Regions from separate parts of the Marinomonas sp. CT5 genome, predicted to be linked through region 1. Evidence: predicted binding sites of a transcription regulator. Region 1 holds the regulator's gene; each other region holds the start of a gene.
The links. Region 1 encodes PhoB, which activates phosphate uptake and scavenging genes when phosphate is short. Its sites were predicted from a motif close to TGTCATANNNNTGTCANA; they were not measured.
Positions count from the first base shown of each region.

Region 1 (8,304 bases):
ATGTACGCGCCACCAGTTCGTTAATACCTAAAGCACATTATTTTCTGCTTGGGTATTTACCCAGCGACTAAAAAGTCGCTGGGTTTCTTCCCCTTTCTTACACATCTGACGAGCATTCCATTGCCTGAACCAAGATGAGCGATAATACAACTCCAAGCAATAACAGCTTTTTGAATGACGCGGGGAATCGCGCGCTTATTTTTCAAATTTTGCTGCTAGCGATAGTGGTTTTTGCGGGTTATTACTTATTTAGTAACCTTCAGGCCAACCTCGATAATCGAGGAATTTCCACTGGTTTCTCATTTTTTAATGAGCCAGCTGGCTTTCCAATTCTTATTCACCTTATAGAGTATACTGAGGCCGATACTTACGGACGAGCCTTCGTCGTCGCCTTAATTAATACCTTTGTTATTTCCTTATTAGGAATCATCTTAGCCACCATTATTGGCGTAATAATGGGTCTAGCCCGTTTGTCTAAAAACTGGTTAGTAGCACGTTTAGCAACTGTCTACATTGAAACTCTGCGAAACATTCCATTATTGTTGCAGATGTTCTTCTGGTATTTTGCCGTACTTGCCGCACTACCAGCACCACGTGATAGTTATGAATTTGCTGACTTCCTATTAAACAAACGTGGTATCTACTCACCTAACCCAATCGCACAAGATGGCTTTGGATTAGTTATCTTCGGCTTCATTCTATCGATTGTTGCCTCTATTAGCCTAATTGTGTGGGCTAAAAAACGTCAAACAAGAACAGGATTATGGTTCCCAGCTTATTGGTCCTCTTTGGGCCTGATTGTTGGTATTACCTTCATTTTCCTAGCTATTGCTGGATTCCCCATTGAGTTTGATCTACCGCAAAAAAGTCGCTTTAACGTCACGGGCGGGATGGTTCTGCCACCTGAATTCGTTGCAGTACTAGTTGCTCTATCCACTTACACTGGGGCATTTATTGCAGAGATAGTGCGTGCAGGTATTTTGTCTGTTAACTGGGGACAAACTGAGGCCGCTCGCTCTTTAGGTTTACGTGACAATATGACGCAACGACTTATTGTCTTACCTCAAGCATTGCGCGTTATTATTCCGCCACTCACAAGCCAATACTTGAACTTAGCGAAAAACTCTTCGTTAGGTGCGGCGATTGCTTATCCTGAGTTGGTAGCGGTCGTCATGGGTACAACGCTGAACCAAACAGGTCAGGCGATCGAGACCATAGGTCTTTGTATGTTGGTATACGGTTCATTGAGTCTATCGATTTCGGTATTCATGAACTGGTACAACAAAAAAATGTCATTAATTGAACGCTAGGAGGCAGATCATGGCTATTATCTTTAAACCATCACCAAGCCTCCCACCACCAGTTACATCGGTCGGTGCTGTGGCATGGGTACGTCAGAATTTATTCTCGTCCCCGCTTAATATTTTTCTCACGCTCTTTAGTCTGTACATTTTGTATCTACTCGTACCCCCCGTTATCGAGTGGGCCTTCATCAATGCTACGTGGGAAGGCTCTTCTAAAGCAGCCTGTACTGCGGGTGGTGCTTGCTGGGCCTTTATCGGCGTGTACTTTGATCAGTTCATGTACGGTTTATACCCAGACTCAGAAACATGGCGCATTAATTTAGCCGTCATATTACTGGTCGTCATGGTAGGAGCCTTTGCAATAAAGTCCATTAACAAACTGTATCTATCCCTCGCCATTCTTGTGGTCTATCCCATTGTGGCTTACTTCTTATTTGCTGGTGGCATATTTGGCTTAGAAGTCGTAGAAACCTCTTTGTGGGGCGGTCTTTTTCTTACCGTACTGCTTGGTGTTATTGGTATTGTGGCATCTTTCCCTCTAGGGATTGTATTGGCACTCGGTCGACGCTCAGAAATGCCGATTGCGAAATCAGTATGTGTGGTATTTATCGAAACCATTCGTGCTGTACCATTAATTACCATCTTGTTTATGGCCTCAGTAATGATTCCGTTGTTCCTGCCAGAAGGCTTGAACTTCAACAAGTTATTACGCGTGTTGATTGGTATTACCTTATTCTCAGGTGCCTATATGGCCGAAGTGGTTCGTGGTGGCCTACAAGCGATTCCAAAAGGTCAATATGAAGCCGCTGACGCCATGGGACTAACCTACTGGCAATCAATGATTTTGGTTATTTTGCCTCAGGCATTGAAATTGGTAATTCCAGGTATAGTGAACTCCTTCATATCTTTGTTCAAAGATACGACCTTGGTCTACATTGTTGGTATGTTTGACTTCCTAGGACGAATTCAGGCCGCCAACCATGATTCAAATTGGTTAGGCACTACGGTTGAAGGTTATGCCTTTGCAGCCTTAATTTATTGGATTATCTGCTTTGGCATGTCGCGTTATAGTATGGCACTAGAGCGTAAGCTAGAAACTGGGCACAAGCGAAATTAGTTAAAAATTGAGGTCTTTAAAATGTCAAATACAAATATGGCTCGTGCCCAACTTGCGGCAGGCGAACAAACCATCATCGAATTTAATGATGTAAACAAATGGTATGGTGATTTCCATGTACTGAAAAACATCAACTTCAGTATCAAGAAGGGAGAACGCATCGTGGTATGTGGTCCTTCTGGTTCTGGAAAATCAACAATGACGCGTTGCATCAACCGTCTAGAAGAACACCAGAAAGGTACAATTCTGGTTGATGGCGTTGAGATGAACAATAACTTGAAGAACATCGAAGCGATCCGCAAAGACGTAGGCATGGTGTTTCAACATTTTAACTTGTTCCCTCACTTAACCATTTTAGAAAACCTGACTTTGGCGCCGATTTGGGTACGTAAAACCCCTAAAAAAGAAGCAGAAGAGATGGCTATGCATTACTTGGAGCGAGTAAAAATCGCTAACCAAGCATTGAAATATCCAGGTCAGTTGTCTGGTGGTCAACAGCAGCGTGTAGCGATTGCTCGTGGCTTGTGTATGCAACCTCGCATTATGCTATTTGATGAGCCAACGTCAGCACTTGATCCTGAAATGATCAAAGAAGTGTTGGACGTAATGGTTCAGTTGGCCGAAGAAGGCATGACCATGGTATGTGTAACACACGAAATGGGCTTTGCTAAAACAGTAGCAGACCGCGTTGTGTTCATGGATGCCGGTGAAATCGTTGAATCTAACGAGCCTCACGAATTCTTCGAAAACCCTCAACACGACCGTACTCAGATGTTCCTAAGTCAGATTTTGAATCACTAATTCATTACTATTCAGAATTGATACTTAAAATCTGTTATATTGACAAAGCCCCGTATTGGGGCTTTTTTACGTTCGTCTTTTTAACAGGAAAATGTATGGAACCTTCCACAGACCTTCAACCAAGCCAAAGATTACGCGTGGTACATCTAGCTGACCATACTGGCCGTTTGCAGGTTATTTTTCCTGAAAGAAATATGCTTGATATCTCTGCCGTCTCCAAGATCACTAAGCGCCGTTTTGAGCCTGTCAGCAATTTTCAAAGTTTAGGTGACCCACTTATCAAACCCAACAGTGTGGCCACTATCCTAGAAGCGAGCATGTTAAAAGAGACAACATTTTCCATTCGAACCAAAAATGATGAAATGTATCGTGATATTACGTCGACAGAGTTGGCCGAGATGTTTTCTGGGCCATTAAATCGATTCGAAAATATTTCCATCAATACACAGTTAATACAACGCCCTGTAGACAATCACGAAAATGATGAAGAACAAATCCTTCAAGCCTTAGGGCGATTTCAATCCATTCGGCTTAAGCAGCGCCTAGAAGAAACATTAGAAATCCCCCCTTTGCCAGCGACCTCCCATCGCATTATTCGCCTTTCTACCAATAAATCTGCGGGAACTGATGAACTATGTGAAGTGATTGCGCTTGATCCAAGCCTAGCGGCTCAGGTAATCAGTTGGGCCTCCTCTCCTTACTACGGCGCTCCAGGCACGATAGACTCTGTTGAAGATGCAATTATTCGTGTTTTAGGCTTCGATATGGTGATGAACCTAGCACTTGGTCTTTCTATGGGAAATGCCTTTCAAGCCCCAGACAATGGTCCTAGGCATTATGAAGATTTCTGGCTGGCCTCTGTTTCCAATGCCGTATTAATGGAAGCGCTGGTCAAAGCCATGCCTGCCCCAAACCGCCCTAAGCTTGGCCACGCTTATTTGGCCGGACTACTACACAACTTTGGCTACCTGGCCATTAGCACCATCATGCCTCCCCATTTTTCGATCTTGTCTCGCTACCAAGAAGCTAACGCCCATTTGCCTTCGGAAGTGATCGAAATGCAGATTTTGCATTTTACCAAAGAGCAACTAGGCTCATGGTTATTGCGTTATTGGAGTTTGCCAGACAATATTTGGACAGCAATCCGTTACAGTAAAAAGCCCCATTATTATGGCGAACATGCTGTTTTAGCGAAGCTACTGTATGTCTCTCATCAGTTGCGCAATAACGACGGCATTGAGCCTTCAGTGTTACTTGAACTTGGATTAACACTAGAAAATGCTGAAGCATGCAGAGACACAATTTATCAAAAATCGTCTGAGTTACATAAAATGGTCGCCTTGATTAATAAGGTAAATATCTAATTTACTATGACGTTAATGAACCCCTCTGCCGCACAACAATTTGACTATCGATGGTCACCAATACATCAAATTAGCAAGGTCAAAGTGCCTCCAAATTTATGGCCTTGGTTGGTTACCCAAGACTCTTTGACAGCCAAACTACAAAGCCTTGGTAAATTAACAGTAGAAGTTCTGGAAGATACATGGGGAACGCCTACAGCGAGAGAAAGAAAACGCCTAAAGTTGCGCTCAAGAGAGGCAGCACGAATTCGAACCGTCTTACTCAAAGTGAATAATAAAGCTGTTATTTACGCTCGATCTATCATCCCGGCCAAATCTTTAAAGGGACATTGGCGTCAAGTGAAACACCTAAGAGACAAATCATTGGGTGGCTATTTATTCCAACATCGGGCGCTGGTTCGAAGTGACATTGAGGTCACTTTGCTACCAAAAGGCATGTTTCCAAACCAGCAAAATCCAGTATGGGCAAGACGCTCTATTTTTCACCAATTTGGGGCTGGAATATTGGTCAATGAAGCTTTCTTTGATGAGATAAACCAACTTAAATCACCGTTTGGATTGTTATGAACAAACTTAAAGACTACGCAGAATTAACCCGATTCAACCGCCCTATCGGCTCATTTTTACTAATGTGGCCAACACTATGGGCGCTTTGGCTTGCTGCTGATGGTATGCCTAAGTGGAATTTAGTAGTCATCTTTATCCTAGGGGTCTTTAGCATGCGCTCCGCAGGATGCGTCATCAATGATTATGCCGACCGTAAGGTCGATGGCTTTGTAGAACGTACTAAAAATCGTCCTTTGCCATCTGGCCGAGTATCAGAAAAAGAAGCCTTGGTGTTATTTGGTGGTTTGGTATTACTTAGCTTCATCTTAGTACTGTTGACAGATATGCGTACTATCTTGCTGTCCGTCGTTGGTTTAGGGTTAGCTGCACTGTACCCATTTATGAAGCGTTATACCCACCTACCTCAACTTTTCTTAGGGTTGGCCTTTTCATGGGCCATTCCCATGGCTTACAGCGCACAAGGTGGAGATTTGGCGAATCCAGAATTATGGATGTTGTTCGTTGCAAATTGCTTTTGGACCATCGCTTACGACACCTACTATGCGATGACTGATCGACCTGACGACTTAAAAGTCGGTATCAAATCCACCGCTATTTTATTTGGCCAATACGATTTATTGGTCATTGTTTGCCTTCAGGGACTAACGTTATCTTTACTCACTTGGATCGGCCTACTAGCAGAATTACACTGGCCCTATTTTATCTCCCTCATCATCGCGGCAGGACTATTTTATCTGCAGTTTAATAAAGCCAAAGGTCGTGAACGCTTGCCCTGTTTCCATGCTTTCTTAGATAACAATCGCATCGGCTACTGTGTGTTTATCGGGCTCGTAACAAGCTATTTTATGTAATATATGGCAAAGTTGTGACAATGTAACTGAATTGTCACATAAGGTCGCTTTAATAAAAGCCGTTCCTGAGATGAGGATAAATCCTGTGACCGGTAAAAAAGTATTAATTATTGATGATGAGTCTTCCATACGCGAAATGATCGCCATTGCATTAGAAATGGCTGGCTATGAGTATTTGGAAGCAGAAAATATTCAGCAAGGCCATGAAATCATTGTGGATCACCGTCCAGACTTGATTCTTGTCGACTGGATGATGCCTGGCGGCAGTGGCATTGAATTAACTCGTCGACTAAAAAAAGACACCACAACGGCTGAAATCCCAGTGATTATGCTGACCGCAAAAAGTGAAGAAGACAATAAAATACAAGGCTTAGAAGTCGGTGCGGACGATTATATAACCAAGCCGTTTTCACCTCGCGAGCTAGTCGCCAGACTCAAAGCGGTGCTGCGCAGAGCAACCCCTCAAGGTGTTGACGAGCCCATTGAAGTGGAAGGGTTAGTGCTTGACCCAATTAGCCAACGTGTCACCATAGGCACTCGCCCTTTAGACATGGGGCCAACTGAATACCGCCTATTAAAATTCCTAATGACTCATCAAGAACGAGCTTATTCTAGAGCACAGCTTTTAGATCAAGTTTGGGGTGGAAACGTCTATGTTGAAGAGCGTACAGTAGACGTTCATATCCGCCGTTTACGTAAAGCCATCGGTAACTCCCATGATTTCTTGATACAAACGGTTCGAGGAACTGGCTACCGCTTCTCAGCAAAAAGGTCTGTATGAAAACAGTTTGGCGAAACACCATCATCACTTGGCTCGCAGGTCTTGCCGCCTGTGTTGTCATTGGCTTGATTATTGGTCAGTTATTAGGTGTTATCCTGTTATACGTTTTAGGAACTTTGTATTGGCAACTTTATCAGCTGTATCAGTTCCATAATTGGCTTCGCCACTCAGGTAAAGCGGCGCCACCGGAAACCAGTGGTATTTGGGGAGAAGTATTTGATGCTGTATACCGTTTGCAGAAGAAGCAACGCAAATCAAAACGCCGTATGCGCCAAGCATTAACGCGAATAGAAAGTTCTACCACCGCCTTAAAAGAAGGCGTCATTATGGCGGATAATCAAGGTAACCTCGAATGGTGGAACAACTCTGCGGCTCACTTTCTTGGACTCATGCGTCCCGTTGATCGCGGTCAAATAATTACGAATATTGTTCGAAACCCTGACTTCTTTCGCTACTTCAGCCAAAAACGTTTTGGCGAACCTTTGGTTATCAAATCACCAGCAAAAGAAGGCGTATACTTGGAAATACAAACCACGTTATACGATAAAAATGATCACTTAATCTTTGTCCGCGACGTGACTCGTTTACACCTTCTCGAACAAATGCGTAAAGACTTTGTCGCTAATGCTTCTCATGAATTAAAAACACCATTGACGGTGATCAAAGGCTACCTAGAAACCCTAGATATGTTCAAAGACAGTCTGCCGAAAAGCATGCAAAAAGGCATCATCAATATGTCTGAGCAGTCCGAGCGGATGGAACAACTCATCGAAGATCTTTTACTTTTGTCACGCTTAGAGAGTAATGACAAACGTGAAGAAAACCAATGGCATAATGTTGCGGATCTTATTCAAGCTATTACCAATACAACCGCACCGATTTTGACGGAAAAACACCAGCTTTCCATCATTATTCCCAACGAATCCCGCTTGTACGGCTCTTATAAAGAACTCTACAGTGCCTTCTCAAATCTTATTGTTAATGCCATCAAATACTCACCTGACGGCGGAGAAATCACCCTCAAATGGGAATCAAGTGAGTTTAATGGCGTTTTTTCAGTGAAAGACAACGGACTTGGTATCGACCCAAGATACATTCCTCGACTCACAGAACGCTTTTTCAGAGTGGATAAGGGGAGAGGCTCTAAAACCGGTGGCACAGGTCTTGGGTTAGCAATCGTGAAACACGTATTACTGCACCATGACGCCAAACTACAGATACGCAGTCAACCAGGCTTTGGCAGTACTTTCTCTTGCCACTTCCCAGCTAATCGTACTCGAAATGATACAATAACAGCCCTACTTCCTTCTCCCGCTCAAGATAACGTGGAAGAAGAGCAAAGCGCCAGCAATACTTCTGATGAATAAGTAACGAAAATAGTGCGTAAGGAACAAAACATAAAAAAAGGAAGCCTGAATGATCTGGCTTCCTTTTTTTATGTTTATGCAAAACGCTCACATTGTAATATTTCAGCGCTTTATAGGCTCTCAAACAATTGGCTAATAAAGGTTTCCTTTTC
Region 1 is NZ_CP025572.1:4,608,623-4,616,926, forward strand. Features, by position in the region: gene C0J08_RS21890 (amino acid ABC transporter substrate-binding protein) at 1-24, shown strand, start outside; gene C0J08_RS21895 (amino acid ABC transporter permease) at 135-1,310, shown strand; gene C0J08_RS21900 (amino acid ABC transporter permease) at 1,321-2,421, shown strand; gene C0J08_RS21905 (amino acid ABC transporter ATP-binding protein) at 2,443-3,222, shown strand; gene C0J08_RS21910 (HDOD domain-containing protein) at 3,318-4,586, shown strand; gene C0J08_RS21915 (chorismate--pyruvate lyase family protein) at 4,593-5,153, shown strand; gene ubiA (4-hydroxybenzoate octaprenyltransferase) at 5,150-6,004, shown strand; gene phoB (phosphate regulon transcriptional regulator PhoB) at 6,090-6,785, shown strand; gene phoR (phosphate regulon sensor histidine kinase PhoR) at 6,782-8,152, shown strand; gene C0J08_RS21935 (response regulator) at 8,263-8,304, opposite strand, start outside.

Region 2 (8,304 bases), 1.4 Mb from region 1:
AAATTTCTTTAGGCTGTGACGCGTCTTCATCTAATGTTGGAAAAGCGCAGTTAAGAAAGAAAATGTCACCTGGTGTTTCAAGGGACCGAGTTGAGCCAAAAGCAATAGTGGTATCCACTTTTTTCGCAGCGCGATATGCCCAAGAGCGCTCAGCACGGTCAAATGGTCTCTCTTCTCGATCCATTGCAAAAAAATATTGGCGAAAAAATTCACCTAAGTGCTCAAAGAGATATCGGAATCGACCGACAACGGGGTAATTTCGTCTAATCGTATGAGTGGTTTGATGTGTATCTACCCAATACATGATCACAATAGAAATCAACACAAGGAAGAGTATAAAAACAAATAACAACGCGCCCCAATGAATAGTCAATGTCGCCGCCGAAGACAAAAAATCCATACCAACCTCTTTATTATTAAATATAAGCTTAAACCATAATTCTACGCTAAGAAGAAGGTTTTAATGTCGGATAATCATGGACAAATTCAGCAATAAACGCCTTCGCTGGTAATGGATGTCCAAAATAATAACCTTGATAGTAAAAACAATCGATCTCCCTTAATCTTTCATAGTGAAGTAAAGTTTCTACTCCCTCAGCAAGCACACTAATGTTTAATGCTTTTGCCATTGCAATGACAGCATGAACAATCGCCTCGTCACTTTTATCAACAAGCAGGTCTCGCACAAAAGACTGATCGATTTTTAATCTATCTATCGGTAAAGACTTTAAATATTTGAGAGAAGAATAACCAGTACCAAAATCATCGATAGAAAGGTGAACACCGAGGGATTTTATTTCATTCATTTTTTTGAGACAGGAATTCAAATCACTCAACAACATATTCTCTGTGATTTCTAAATCAACACAACAGGCTGGCACATCATGCTTCTCTAACTGTGATTTCAGCATAGGTAAAAAACCAACTTGTTGAAATTGAATGGGACTGACATTGATAGATATTCGCCAAGACATCTGCCACTTATCTTCTTTTAACCAAGTCGCCACTTGAGACAAGGCTTCATTTAATACCCAATGACCAATTTCAACAATGAGTCCAATTTCTTCGGCAATCGGAATAAACTCTGCTGGAGAGATAAAACCTTTTTCTTTATCTTTCCAACGAATCAGCGCCTCAGCGCCAATTAGTTCATTCTTATCATTGGTTTGAGGCTGATAATAAAGCTCAAATAGCTTAAATTCTGTGGCATGGTGAAGTGCTTTTTCCATTTCTAGTCGAGCATCAGAGACAGCTTGCATCTCTGGTTTATACAAAGCGAATGTATTTCTACCAGACTCTTTTGCACGATACAGGGCGGTGTCTGCTTGCTTCAAAACAACTTCGGCTGATCCTTCCTCGCCATAGAAAATCGTTCCACCTAAGCTTGCCGTGGTATGAATTTCATGATGACCCACTGTTTTGACTTGCTGGCAGGCATACATAACACTATCAGCAAAGCCAAACACGGCTTTTTCAACCTGTGCTCTATTGTCACCTAAATGAGTTAATAAAAATGCAAATTCATCCCCCCCCATTCTGGCAAAGACAATATTCTCTTCTACCAAAGAAGAAAGTTGAACAGCCACGCTACAAAGTAATTGATCGCCAACATTGTGCCCCAATGAATCATTAAGAGTTTTAAATCGATCGAGATCCATAAAGACAACAGCAGAATAACTCCGTTCATGGCTTTTCAATTTACTTTTTAAAGCACTATCAAGCTTATCCGCCAGATATTGCCTATTAGGCAACCGTGTAACAGAGTCATAATAAGCTAAACGATGAATATGCTCCTCGGCTTCTCTGCGCTCGGATATATCACGAATCAAAAGTAAAGTTTCGACTTGATCCAGCACTTTATATCGTGCCAATCGAATTTCTACCGGTAATTCAATGCCCTGTATCCGAAAAAAAGTTTCTACAGTCGTCGGAGAGTTCAATTCAAGTGTATTTAAGATAGCCGAGAAGCCGAGCCAAGAAGACGGTGCATGTAGCACATCTAATGATTGAGATTGAAGATCAGTACTTTTTTTCTTCAACATAGACTCAGCAGCGGTGTTAACTAAAATTATTCTATTATTTTCATCTAATAGAATAATGCCATCAGCAGCGTGCTCAATCATAGCTTTAGTATGACTATTACTGCGCTCTAAATTATTAAGGGCGATGTTCAATTTGTCCCATAATTGAGAAAAAGTAGAATGCAAATTACCAAGTTCATCTGCTCTATGCTGCCGATAAAACGATTTTGACAACGGCAGCGCTTCTTTGTGGTTGGCTGTCGCTAAAGATTGGGTTAAACGTTTTAGAGGATAAGTAACTAGAAAGTAAAAAACTAATGATATTAAAGAAGCTAACAATACATCTTTGAATAAATTATATATCAAGTTAGAAAGATGTTCGTTCAATATCTTCTCAAGTAGATAACGCTTTTCAGGCAATATAGACAAATGTCCGGCATGAAATTCAGGTGTTTTTAACCTTAACTCACGATTATAATTCTGTAAATCTGATAAAAAATAATTAGCTAATGAAGAAGATACAAAATAATTACGTTTAGATGCGGTTGCCTCGACAAATATCCCACCAGAGTCATCACGAACCTCGATATGAAAAATAGCAGGATTGAAAAGTAAGCTGTCGATTTGTTGTTGAGCAAAGGTGGTATCTAACCTAAAAATGGCTTCAGACATTGGCTCTTCTAATGCTGAAAGCAATACGTCGAAATCTTGGTTTATTTCTACTTTCTGGGATTTTACCCCTTCAATAAACTGAATCCCACTACTGACTAAACTTAAAACTACCGCAAGCACTAACGTTAAAATAGCTTGTTTAGTAAATAGTGATTTAGATAACACAACACCCATTTTTACTCACTTAAACTTCTATGATTCAAGCTGCATAACAGCAATAGCTTCCATACTAGCTAATTGATATCCCGTAAGGCAATCTGACATAACACCAACTTTGTTCGATCTGCCAACCTCCAAGATTGGCACTTTCTTATCAGTTAAACAAGAAAGTATAAAAAAAATTTATGCAATTAGTGATCTATATCATGCTATTAAACACGTCAAAAGAAAGTGAAAGCTAGCCATTTAAAAATGAAAAAAGCCAGTATAAAAATCATACTGGCTTTATAATAAAAACAATATTGCTCTATGACGCCGTCTTCAAGTTCTATGACCTTTATGACGTTTTCTCACAGGCTTCAAAGATGTACTTATAACGACCTTAGCCTATAACCGCACCATCTTCTCGAGAAATAGCGATCACACTCGAACGTGGCACAGACTGTCCACCATCAGGCCAGTGAGAATTCCCCTTCTCCCCTGGATGTTGAATGCTAATAAACATGGTGGTGCGCTCAGCATTCCATGCTGAACCAGTAATTTCAGATTCTTTTGGTCCAACAAGAAAACGACGAATTTCACCGGTTTCAGGGTCTCCTACTAGCATCTGGTTATTACCTTGCCCTTGGAAGCCTTTTTCATTCGAATAGTTACCATCCGTTTGAATCCACAACAAACCTTTCGAATCAAACTTCAAACCATCTGGTGAGTTAAACATGTTGTCTTGGTTAATGTTCTTAGAACCTGCATTCGCGTCATCATACACAGCTGGATTACCCGCCAACACAAACAGATCCCATTTAAACTCTTTATGGGTATGATCTGCATCCATTGGAGCCCAGCGTACAATTTGCCCGAAGTTGTTTTTCACGCGAGGATTCGGTCCCTTAGCTGGGGTTTCATCGCCGCCAGCATTTGGCTTAACGCCACGGTTTTTGTTGTTGGTCAATGAGCAGTAAACTTCAGCTTTATGTGGGTGTGCAGCAACCCATTCAGGACGATCCATGGTTGTCGCACCGACTTTAGAAGCGGCCATACGAGTATGAATGGCAATTTCAGCTTCCGTCATACCTGTCGATTTTGGGGTCAATGCAACCCACTCACCACGATTATTATCATGGAATTTAGCCACATATAGAGTGCCTTCTTCGAGTAGATCACGATTATTGCCACCCGCTAGATATTTGTGTTTAGACACAAAGCGGTATAAGAACTCGCCACGTTCATCATCCCCAAGGTAAACCACAACATGACCATTTGCCGCAATGGTAAGTTCAGCGTTTTCATGCTTGAAACGACCTAAAGCAGTACGTTTTTTCGGGCGAGATGTTGGATCGAGTGGATCAATTTCCACGATATAACCAAAGCGATTTGGTTCATTAGGCTCTTTATCCAAATTAAAGCGATCATCGGCTAATGCCCAGTTATAACGACCTTCTGTGCTCACGCCATAACGCTTGTAAGCATCAGGCATTTTGTAGTCTTTACTGGCGGTGAAGTATCCATTGAAGTTTTCTTCACAGGTCAAATAAGTACCCCAAGGGGTCTGACCGTTACCACAGTTATTCCACGTTCCTTTAGCTACCAAACCTTTAGGGTCTTCTGAGGTCTGCATCCACTTGTGACCACGTGCAGGCCCTGTAATATCCATTTCAGTATCAGCAGTAATACGACGGTTGTATGGGGAGTCTTGAACAATGCCCCATTTCCCACCACGTTGATCCACTTCGACAATAGAGACACCATGAGCCGCTTTGTTTTTACGCACATCATCCGCATTAGCAGGCATGCCATCAGAGCGATTGGCATGAAGAGTATCGCCATTCGTGTATTCATTGTTGATGGCCATAATTTGTTTGCCATCTTTGTTAAAGAAGGCCATACCATCGTTGTGATCACCAAAAGCTAATTCTTGAGAAGCTCCTGTGCCACCTGTCTTACCATTAAATGCAGGAGCATTGCTGAATAAAGGGTCTCCCCAAGAAGCAACCACTTCCCACTTGTATCCCTCTGGAACCGTGACCGTGTCTAAGGTGTTGGCTTTCACCATGCTAAACGCAAGACGTGATTCATTTGTTTCTGCGGCTAACGCTTTACTTGCCGCTAATGTCGTTGAGCCCATTACAAAGGCACCCGCGCCAACCGCCACACCACCACCTAAGAAGCCGCGACGAGAAACCATTTTATTTGCCACTTCTTCGAACTCTACAGCTTCAGGTGCTGGACGTACCAATTCATCTAATTCATCAAAACTTAACTTCATACTCGTCTTACTATTCATAACACTGCCCCTATTTCTATAAAATATCAGTTGCTTAGTTAGTTGACCTTTAACAACTGGTTTAATCAGATTTTTTAAGTGAAATTCCCGCCCTGCAAAAGGAATCTTGAATTAAATTTACTGATAAAACATTACGTAGAAATGACAGTGAAACGACGAACTTATTTGCAGGCTAGAAAACAATAAGATGAGAAGCAGAAATATATATGATCAAAGGCAGCTTTATTATTTATAGATTTCTCCAGCATAGCGAACTTCTAAACCTTCTCGAATGGATTTCTTTAGTCCTTTCACTACCAAACCATAGGAATGATCGACTAATCTTTCAATTTCACCATCGGGTAAATCACCATCCAAAATAATAGAGTTCCAATGACGCTTATTCATATGATAAGCGGGGAAAATCTCTTTAAATATATCGCGTAACTCAATAGCGTGATCAGGCTGACACTTAAGATTAAGTAACTGCTGGCCTTGTTTTCGTGACAGCAAAGCAAACATTTTCCCCTGTACTTTGAATACTGCTGTTTCATTATCAAAGGGGTAACATTCCTCTGCCTCCGGCTTAGAAAGCAAGTAGAGCTTCAACGTTTTAATATCCAAAAAAACCACTCCTCTAAAACATGCTGTGAACGTCCTTATCTTGATAAAGACACGGGATCATCGCAAGTCGTTTTTACTTTCACACATCAATAAAAAAGCCGCTAACTGAACAAATCCAGTAAGCGGCTTTCGTTTTATCACGCTTTTAAGCATTAACCTTGGTGAGCAAGGTACTCATCATAAGTGCCTTGAAAATCAACCACTTTTTGCTCTTTTATCTCGATCACTCGATTTGCTAAAGACGATACAAATGCCCTGTCATGGCTAACAAAGATGAGTGTTCCATCGAAGTCGAGCAACGCATTGTTTAACGCTTCAATCGCTTCCATATCCATATGGTTTGTTGGCTCGTCCATCACCAAAACATTGAGATCCATCATCATCAACTTACCAAACAACAGACGGTTCTTTTCACCACCGGAGCAAACTCGTACTTTTTTATTAAAGTCATCGGCCGTGAATAACAAGCGGCCTAACATAGCACGCACTTTTAGGTCATCATGTTTGGCTGTTCGCCATTGAGACATCCAGTCAAACAAGGTTAAATCGCAGTCAAAATCTTCCGTACTGTCTTGCGGGCAATAACCTATTACGGCATTTTCAGCCCATTTTACTTCACCCTGTTTGGCATCTAACTCTTTCATTAAGCAGCGTAAGAACGTCGTTTTACCCGCACCGTTCTCACCAATGATCGCCAGCCTTGAGCCAGCCTCTAGAATCATGTCGCCGCCAGTAAATAATAATTCATCATAGCCATGACCAAGATCCTCTAGAATCAACGCATGACGATGGAGCTTCTTATCTTGCTTAAAGGTCAACGACGGTGTCATTCGGCTAGATTGCTTAACTTCTGCCAGCTCAATTTTTTCTAATTTCTTCGCCCTAGAACTGGCTTGCTTTGCTTTCGAGGCATTAGCCGAAAAGCGATTAACAAACGCCTGAAGGTCGTCCATTTCGGCGCTTTTCTTCGCGTTCTCGGTTAATAGCTGCTCACGAATCAAAGACGAGGCTTCCATGAAATACTCATAGTTCCCTGGATAAATACGCAATTCACCAAAGTCGATGTCGGCCATGTGAGTACATACCGAATTCAAGAAGTGACGGTCATGGGAAATAATAATCATGGTGCATTTGCGTTGATTCAAAACACCAGCCAGCCAGTTGATCGTATGGATATCCAAGTTGTTAGTTGGTTCGTCCAATAGCAAAATATCTGGATTAGCAAAAAGTGCCTGAGCAAGTAATACACGAAGCTTCCAGCCGGGAGCCACTTGACTCATCAGGCCAAAATGAAACTCTTCCGCAATGCCGGCTTCCAAAAGAATATCACCAGCACGACTTTCTGCACTGTAACCATCCATTTCAGCAAATTCGGCTTCCAGTTCACCGGCACGCATGCCGTCTTCTTCACTCATCTCTGGTTTAGCGTAAATGGCATCACGCTCTTGTTTTACCTTCCAAAGAGCAACATCCCCCATAATAACCGCATCGACAACAGAGTATTCTTCAAAGGCAAATTGGTCCTGACTGAGGGTACCGACTTTCTCACCCGGTGTAATAGAAACGTTGCCTGACGTTGGCACTAATGCACCACTGAGGATTTTCATCAAAGTGGATTTACCACAACCGTTGGCGCCAATTAAGCCATAACGATTACCGTTACCAAACTTCGCTGAGATGTTTTCAAATAATGGCGTTGCGCCAAATTGCATGGTGATATTAGCCGTGGAAATCAAAAGAGAGTCCTGAAAAAGAAAATAGAAAACCGTTCAAATTTGCCGCCATTTGAGCGTACAAAATATAAACATAAAGGTGGGCGAATATAGTGATTTACGGTGACAAAGTCGAGGAATAAGGTGTTTTTTTGATAAAGCGTTTCAAGAAATCTTGGATAAAAGCAAAATGTTAGGAATTTTCTTTGCTCGGAAACACATCATCAATGTCTTGATCGGTTTTTACCACGCCACTTTCAGGCACGTCTTCATTAGTATCGGAAGGTGTTTGCGGATCTTTGGGCTGCTCAGGCTCGCTCTGATTTTGCATGCCAGCATTCCAGTAAGCACTGAGTTGAGATATCAAAAAACTCATTACCTCTTTGGTCGCGCCATTGAGGATATTTTTTCTAGCCTTTCGAGTGATATCTAGCTGCGTTGATGCACCGAGAACGAAACTGGCAATCAATCCTTCTGGACTGGTTGCTTTCTCAAGAGCATGGTCAATCGCCCGCTCACGTGACGCTTTGGCTTGTTTTTCTAAACGCTGTGTTTTTCGATACAAACGGTCACGTTGTTGGTGCATGCGTTTAATACCAAACATTGGCTAATCCTCATCCGTAGGTATAACGGCATCTAATGTGCGAGCAAAATTCATGCTTTTTAAGGTCTTTTTAACCAAATAAAGCAGTACAAAAGAACTAAGAAAAGTCGCAATGGTTGCAGTGAATAGGATACCAACGAGAGAGAAGCCGTAACTCCATGCTACAGCGGCGATACTGGCTATTAATAATAACCAAGTAGTAAGAAGCAGGAAAATCACACCGCACATTAGGGCAAGAAGCTGAGCACTGGA
Region 2 is NZ_CP025572.1:3,249,950-3,258,253, forward strand. Features, by position in the region: gene C0J08_RS15600 (FMN-binding glutamate synthase family protein) at 1-400, opposite strand, end outside; gene C0J08_RS15605 (putative bifunctional diguanylate cyclase/phosphodiesterase) at 447-2,867, opposite strand; gene C0J08_RS15610 (PhoX family protein) at 3,235-5,133, opposite strand; gene C0J08_RS15615 (MmcQ/YjbR family DNA-binding protein) at 5,359-5,745, opposite strand; gene C0J08_RS15620 (ABC-F family ATPase) at 5,889-7,472, opposite strand; gene C0J08_RS15625 (hypothetical protein) at 7,642-8,052, opposite strand; gene C0J08_RS15630 (hypothetical protein) at 8,056-8,304, opposite strand, start outside.
Region 2: the regulator PhoB is predicted to act here: its motif matches at 5,263-5,280, upstream of C0J08_RS15610 (PhoX family protein).

Region 3 (8,304 bases), 430 kb from region 1:
GGCGTAGGCTTTGCTTGTATCTTTTTTAACGGACCGATTTAAAAAGCTTTTTACTAGCTGAGTTCAACAACTACCTCGGGCTTTTGCGGTAGCCTTACACATTTGTCTATCAATAGACTACGGAGCTGGAAATGATCGAAAAAACCTACTTAAAAACCAAACCCGAATGCAAAGTAAAATTCGCCTTACCGGCTGAGGTCATTGGCGATGCCAAAACTGTTGCTGTGGTAGGCGATTTTAATAACTGGGACAGCACAGCTAATCCAATGAAAAAACAAAAGTCTGGTGTTTTTGCCTCGACTCTTAACCTAAATATCGAAACCTCTTATCAGTTTCGTTATGTTTTAGATGGGAAAGAGTGGCTAAACGACGACATGGCGGACGCCTATGTCCCAAGCCCAATCAGCTACGACACTAATGGCGTCATTAGTATTTGATAATATTTTGATCCATTAACGTTCACCGATATGCGTCTCTTTTAAAACCTTAAACAGAGACGCTAACCTCTCTTAGCCTCCTGCTTCGCGTACTCTTCTGCTCTCTATTTTCCTTTTTGCAACCATTCAACTCTTTTCAAGATAACGTCATTTTTTGTTCCAAAAATACGAATTCATGGATTCAAGCTGCAATTGACAGTCAAAATCTGTACAATTGTTTTTTATTAAATGCGCATTTAATAAAAAACAAGACGTCAGTGCCCTATTAATGGACACGGCCCCAACCGAAAAGAGGTACAAGATGGCACAACAGCAGCAATACATTCATGGCCGCTACCAAGCATCCACCAGCGGTGAACATTTTGAAACAATTAACCCAGCCAATGGCGAAGTAATTGCGACAATCGAACACGCAGGACAAGCTGAACTTGATGCTGCTGTTGAATCGGCTAAACAAGGCCAAAAAGTATGGGCGGCAATGAGTCCCGTTGAGCGTGGCCGCATCTTGAAAAAAGCTGCCGATCTTTTACGAGAAAGAAACGAAGAGCTTGCTCGCCTAGAAGTACTGGATACCGGCAAGCCCCTTCAAGAAGCCATTGTGGTTGATATCCAAACTGGTGCCGATGTGATCGAGTACTACGCAGGGCTAACCGATAAAATCCAAGGCGATTATCAAGACCTTGGCAATGGCAACTTCTTCTACACACGCCGCGAGCCTCTCGGTATTTGTGCTGGTATTGGTGCATGGAACTACCCGATTCAAATCGCCATGTGGAAATCAGGCCCTGCACTCGCCGCGGGCAATGCAATGATTTTCAAACCGTCAGAAGAAACACCATTAACCGCCTTAAAATTGGCGGAGATCTTCACTGAAGCAGGTTTGCCTGATGGTGTTTTTAACGTCATTCAGGGTGATGCGCGGACAGGCCAATTGATTACCAACCACCCAGACATCGACAAGGTCTCCTTTACTGGCGAAGTCGGCACAGGTAAAAAAGTCATGGCCGCCTCTTCACAGTCGTTGAAACAGGTAACCATGGAACTAGGTGGCAAATCCCCTATGATCATCTTCCCTGATATGCCAGTGGATCAAGCCGTTTCTGCTGCCATGTTGGCTAACTTCTACACCCAAGGGGAAGTCTGCACCAACGGTACTCGCGTATTCGTTCATGCGGACATGCTAGACGCGTTTACCAAAGAACTAAAAGAACGCACTGAAGCTATGATCATTGGAGACCCAATGGACATGGACACACAAGTTGGCGCGCTGATCTCTAAAGATCACATGCAAAAAGTACTGGGTTATATTCAAGCGGCGAAAGACGCGGGTGCCACCCTGCTATGTGGCGGTTACCAAGTAACGGATAACGGCTTAGACAAAGGCGCATTTGTGGCACCAACGGTCTTTACCGATTGCACAGACGACATGCCACAAGTACGTGATGAAATCTTTGGTCCTGTCATGTCCGTACTCAGCTTCACAGATGAAGACGAAGTGGTTGCCCGCGCTAACGATACCAAGCTTGGCTTGGCGGCTGGCGTATTCACCAAAGACTTCGCTCGCGCTCATCGTGTTATCAATCAATTGCAGGCCGGTATTTGCTGGATCAACTCATGGGGCGCTTCACCCGCAGAAATGCCAGTAGGCGGCTACAAACAATCTGGTATCGGTCGTGAAAACGGCATTGAGACTCTGTACCACTACACACAAAACAAAAGTGTGTTTGTTGATCTGAACGACATTGAAAGCCCTTACTAAGCGAAACACAGAGTAAACAGGAGAAGTCATGGCAAACGAAACGTACGATTACATCATTGTCGGCGCTGGCTCTGCTGGCTGCGTGCTAGCCGATCGACTAACCGAAAGTGGCGAACACAAAGTGCTGTTGCTGGAAATGGGTGGCTCAGATAAAAGCATCTTTATCCAGATGCCCACCGCTTTATCTTACCCAATGAATACCGACAAATACGCTTGGCAGTTTCATACGGAAAAAGAACCCGGTCTTGATGGCCGTGAAATGCATTGTCCACGAGGCAAAGTATTGGGCGGTTCTTCGTCTATTAATGGCATGGTGTATGTTCGTGGCCACGCCTGTGATTTCGACCAATGGGAAGAAAATGGTGCCAAAGGTTGGAATTACCAAACCTGTTTACCCTATTTCAAAAAAGCCGAAACATGGAAAGGTGGAGCAGATACCTATCGTGGTGGCGAAGGCCCACTGTCGACCAATAACGGCAACGACATGACCTACAACCCACTTTACCAAGCCTTTATTGACGCGGGTGAACAAGCCGGTTATGGCAAAACGGAAGATTACAATGGCTTCCACCAAGAAGGTTTTGGCCCCATGCACATGACGGTCAAAGATGGCGTGCGAGCTTCTACGTCTAACGCCTACTTACGTCGTGCAATGAAGCGCCCGAACCTAACGCTTAAAACCGGTGTGTTAAGCCATAAAGTCCTCTTTGCAAATGGAAAGGCCGATGGCAAAACCGCCACGGGCATTGAATTCAGTAAAAACGGTCAAACCCAACAAGCCACCGCCAGCAAAGAAGTCATTTTATCGGCTGGCTCCGTTGGTTCGCCACAGTTGTTGCAGCTGTCTGGAGTGGGTCCAAAAGATGTGCTCGAAAAAGCCGGCGTGCCTGTGGTTCATGAATTACCGGGCGTGGGTGAAAACCTACAAGACCACTTGGAAGTCTACTTCCAATACTATTGCAAACAGCCCGTGACGCTAAACAGCAAACTTGGCTTGATCAGCAAAGGCTTGATAGGTACCCGTTGGATGTTATTTAAAACCGGATTGGGTGCGACTAACCACTTTGAATCTTGTGGTTTTATTCGCTCGCGCGCTGGCCTGAAATCCCCCAACATTCAGTATCACTTCTTGCCAGCCGCCATGCGCTACGATGGACAAGCCGCCGTGAAAGGCCATGGTTTCCAAGTGCATGTTGGGCCGAACAAGCCAGAAAGTCGCGGTAAAATTTGGATTGAATCTTCCGATCCCAGTGCTAAGCCGCGAATCTTGTTTAACTACATTACGACGGAACAAGACAAGCAGGACTGGCGCGATACCATCCGCCTAACCCGTGAAGTATTGCAACAGTCCGCGCTAGACGAATACCGTGGTGATGAAATCCAACCGGGCATGAATATCCAGAGCGATGCAGAGATCGACCAATGGGTAAAAGAAAATGTAGAAAGCGCCTATCATCCATCTTGTACTTGTAAGATGGGCGACGATAAGGACCCCATGGCCGTGTTGAACGAACAGTGCCAAGTGCGCGGTTTGCACAATCTACGGGTGGTGGATTCGTCTATCTTCCCGACCATAACCAACGGTAATTTGAATGCACCGACCATCATGGTGGCGGAAAAAGCCGCTGACATGATACTGGGTAAACCAGCCTTGCCGAGCCTAAACGCACCTGTTTGGATTCATCCAGAATTTGAAACGAAACAGCGGTAATCGTAAACCTTACCATTCTTTTAAAGGCCTCTTCGGAGGCCTTTTTTGTATTTCACATGGGACGAACTGCAAAACTGTTTTATCATGAGCAAAAGATATACAGCTTTATAGAAACTTAATTCGCTAAAAAGTTAGAAATGGCACTATTATTGGTACTACTCTAATGCTACATGTTTATTTCATGAGATTTCTGATGAACACTAAGTCAATTAAATTAGACCTTTTCGAGAATAGTCACTCATTTTTTATTGAAGCAATCGAGAAGGCGATTGGTGCAGAAAACGATGTACGTCACTGGCAATTTGCTATCTTGAGCTTAGTTCAATCCTTAGAGCTAACTCTTAAAGTCATGCTAAAAAACATCCATCCTGTCTTAATCTATGAAAATATCGACGCACCTAAAAATACAGTCAGTATTACAAAAGCTATTCAAAGATTAGTAGACCCTAATATAGGTAATATAGTTTTAACCAAACATGAAATAGATGGAATGAACTCTGCTATAAAGTTAAGAAATAATATTACTCACTCTGACTTTGAGCTTTCGATTGATCATGCACAAGCACAATTTCTAAAAGTCCTCCTGCTCTTTATTAAAATACAAAGGGTTCACTTTAACCGTCAAATTGAAGATATACTTCCCAGTGAAGCACATGAAAAGCTTATTGAGATAGAACAATCTAGAGAAGCTCTAGTAAAAAATGCTCTCCAAAGAATTAAAGAGCAAGAAGTCCCAGAAGAAGGAGTTTTGTATTGTCCGAACTGCTTGTCAGAAACTTTTGTTATTCATGATGGTTTTGATAGCTGTTACGCTTGCACATTCTCAGAAAAACTCCAAGAATGCGAAAACTGCAATAACTACTATTTTAGTCACGATATGGTTCCTATCCACCAGCATTTTGAAATCGATTTTACAGAGGGTTTAGCTCACCTACATAACTCATATGGTTACAACTTTAATTATGCCTGTGCAGACTGCGCAATAGAGATTGAAAGAAATATCGAAAATCAAAAAATGGAAGAATACACCGATTCACTTGAAGAAGAATACTACATGCGAAATATCTAGATTTAGAAAAAACACTAAAAAACGCCTGCTAAATCCTAGCAGGCGTTTTCGTTTGGAGGCTTCATTCTATTTCAAGAATGGCTATTTCAATTCAAAGACAGCAAAACCTTTATCATCCAAAGATTGGTAATGCATGTTGTTACTCGCTGCCTCTTTGGCTTTTGGCGAGCTTGTAAACAAGACTTTTGCTTTACCAAACCCAGTGAATGTCCAGTTGCCATCCGCCGCTGGATTAATGGTTTGCTGGCTAAGCAGATAGTTTGCCACCACATCACGGTTTTTATCTGGAGCATCAATCACGATCGTTTCGCCATTCAGATTTGGGAAGTGACCGCCGCCGCCAGCTCGGTAGTTATTGGTCGCCACGAGAAACTCGTCTTTAGCTCTTAATGGCTCACCGTTAAACATGGCCTTAGTAATACGATGGGCATCTTTATTGATTACTTCCCCTTCCCCGTTATAACGAGCAGGCTGTGTCACATCAATTCGATAAGAAATGCCATCGATCACATCAAAGTTATAAGTTGGGAAAGATCCATTCACCAAGTTTTGTGGCTCAGTCGAGTTAGGGTCAATCTGGTTAAACTGCCCAGCCGCCGCTTCTAACCATTCAACCACTTGCGCACCTGTCAATTTCACCACTTTTAAATCGTTAGGGTAAATGTACAAATCACTGACGTTTTTCAGGGCGATATCGCCTTTTGGCACATCTGTGTAATACTCTGGGCCACCACGACCACCGGCTTTAAATGGGGCTGCCGCTGACAATATTGGCAAACCTTCATAAGACGTACCACGAACAATATTTTCTACGTACCACATTTGCGCATTGTTGACGATCTGGATCGAAGGATCATCTTGAACCAAAGCAAAGAAGCTATTGATATCAGAGGTAGACTCACCCACTTTGCGGCGCATATAAGCCAATGTGCCTTCATGCTCGGTTTCAACGGCCTTATTTACGGCAGCATCCGCTTCAACTAACGGAATAGTCTTACGGCCTTCACGACGAGCAATGGCACGTACTTCGGCTTTACCATCAGCGACCTTCCAACCATCACCATCTGGCTCCAGTGTCAGATCAACAACCCCTAGATGAGATCCCCAGAACCCAGGCATAGTAGCAGGCTTACCAAAGACAGTGCCCTTTTCGCCATCAACTCCTTCAAAAGCATCTAATTCTTTATCACCCGGGAAAATTCGATGAGAATGACCAAATAGAATCGCATCGATACCCTCTACTTTTGCAAGATGGTAAGACGCGTTTTCTTCGCCTTTCAAATAAGGCGAATTCATCATGCCACTGTGTGGAATCGCAATAATCACATCCGCGCCTTTGGCTTTCATTTCAGGCACGTATTTATTAGCACTTTCGATAATGTCTTTGGCAATGACTTTATGGGTTAAATTGTCTTTATCCCAAGTCATAATTTGTGGCGGTACAAAACCAATGTAACCGATTTTGACCGTTTGTTGTTTGCCGTCAGAATCGACAAACACTTTGTCTTTAATAATGTAAGGCTGGAAGTACGGCTGATCGTTTGACGCATCATTGTCGCCATCGTCCACATACACATTCGAGTTAATGTATGGGAAATTCGCGCCACTTAAACTTTTCATTAAAAAGTCTAAGCCATAGTTAAACTCGTGATTACCGATATTACCCACATCGTAATCCAACAAGTTCATCGCTTTAAACGCTGGGTGTGTCTCACCAAAACGCAACACTCGACCTTTGGCAACATAATCGCCCAATGGCGTGCCCTGTAATAAGTCACCGTTATCCACCAACACAGAGTTCGTTACTTCGCCACGGGCGGCTTTAATCAAAGTCGCCACACGGGATAAACCCACCGCATCGCTTTGCTTATCGCCGTAGTAATCGTAATCCACCAAATTCATGTGGATATCCGTGGTTTCCATGACTCGCAAGTCAATAGTAGAAGCCTGCGCCATCGCTGCAAACAACAAAGAAGAGGCGAAAATCGACGCACCCTTAGGAACAAAAAACGTCATGCAAATACTCCATTCATACAAACATCTGCTAAATCTAAACACTAACCAAAAAGTCAGCTTTCAATAGTAAGACGATTTTATGCTAAGTTCATGCCTTTTTTATGACAGATCTTGAAAGTCCATAAAGGGGTCAGATCCCTTAAACATCAAAATAAGTGTGAAAACCAACGATAGTCTTATTTTAAAGAGGTCTGACCCCTTTAAATCCGACCTTACAATTGAAAAAACTAACGTTTAAACCAGCGCCAAACAAACAAGACTTTGATGAGCGCAGCCGCGACATAGGTCATGGCGCAGGCGGTGAGGATTTTCTTCACTTTGGGTAGGTCTTCCTGTGGGATGTAGTTACCTTCTCGCAGGATAGGGAGCGCTTTGTTAAAGCTAGCGTCCCATTCTTCTGGCAGTATCGCCAATTGCACAATAACAGCTAACAAACCAGATAGACCAACCACTAAGGCATGCAAAGGCACGGCGTAGGGAATATGCAGCAGCAGGCTCAAGGCTGGCCAACCAAGTAATAAACCCGCGGTAATTCGACGAGCAAAATGTGCCAAGGGCAAATAACGGGAACTTAAATGAGAAATCTTTTGTTTCTTCTCGTGCGCAATGGCGTGCCCTACTTCATGGGCGGCCACAGCAACCGCCGTTAACGATCGTCCATTGAGAACACTCGGACTCAGACGCACCGCATGTTGGCCGAAGTCAAAATGATCATTACCTTCTTGGGTTTGCTCTACTTTTACCTCTGTTAGCTCAAAGCGTTTTACTAAATGAGTCGCCAGTTCGCCCCCCGTTCCCGGCAAGTCTTTACGCTCTATGGCGTAACGTTTAAGGGTAAACTTTACCCATACATTCGGCCCAACCAGCAATAACAAGGCAATGACGATACCAGCAATCCATAACATAACGTTGTCTTTCTACTATCCAAGTTAACAAAAATATACAGCTCAACTTTGACCCTTTTTAGGTTCATCACATACACTGTAAACATATGCCTCAAGTATACGAGCTAGATATGAAAAATCCTTTAGTTGGCCCCATTCTCGCGATCCTAAAAAACCACCCAAATGGTATGAGTGAGTTTGACATACTAAAAGAGCTAAAAAGCCAACTGCCGGAATTTAGCCAGCTTGCAGAGGATCCAAACTTACAGCTATTTCGTCAGCACTTTCTTATTATGAACGCTTTGTACCAATTACAAAGCAGCCTTTGGCAAGAAGATAATTTGCTGCTAAACATCAGCGCTACGCGTATTCACCTTCTTAGTACCACACAATTTAGTATGTCAGAGAGCACCAGTTTAAACGATAGT
Region 3 is NZ_CP025572.1:4,183,287-4,191,590, forward strand. Features, by position in the region: gene C0J08_RS19910 (isoamylase early set domain-containing protein) at 132-437, shown strand; gene betB (betaine-aldehyde dehydrogenase) at 739-2,196, shown strand; gene betA (choline dehydrogenase) at 2,225-3,907, shown strand; gene C0J08_RS19925 (hypothetical protein) at 4,101-4,976, shown strand; gene C0J08_RS19930 (bifunctional 2',3'-cyclic-nucleotide 2'-phosphodiesterase/3'-nucleotidase) at 5,058-6,992, opposite strand; gene C0J08_RS19935 (zinc metallopeptidase) at 7,220-7,897, opposite strand; gene C0J08_RS19940 (DNA-J related domain-containing protein) at 8,008-8,304, shown strand, end outside.
Region 3: the regulator PhoB is predicted to act here: its motif matches at 7,082-7,099, upstream of C0J08_RS19930 (bifunctional 2',3'-cyclic-nucleotide 2'-phosphodiesterase/3'-nucleotidase).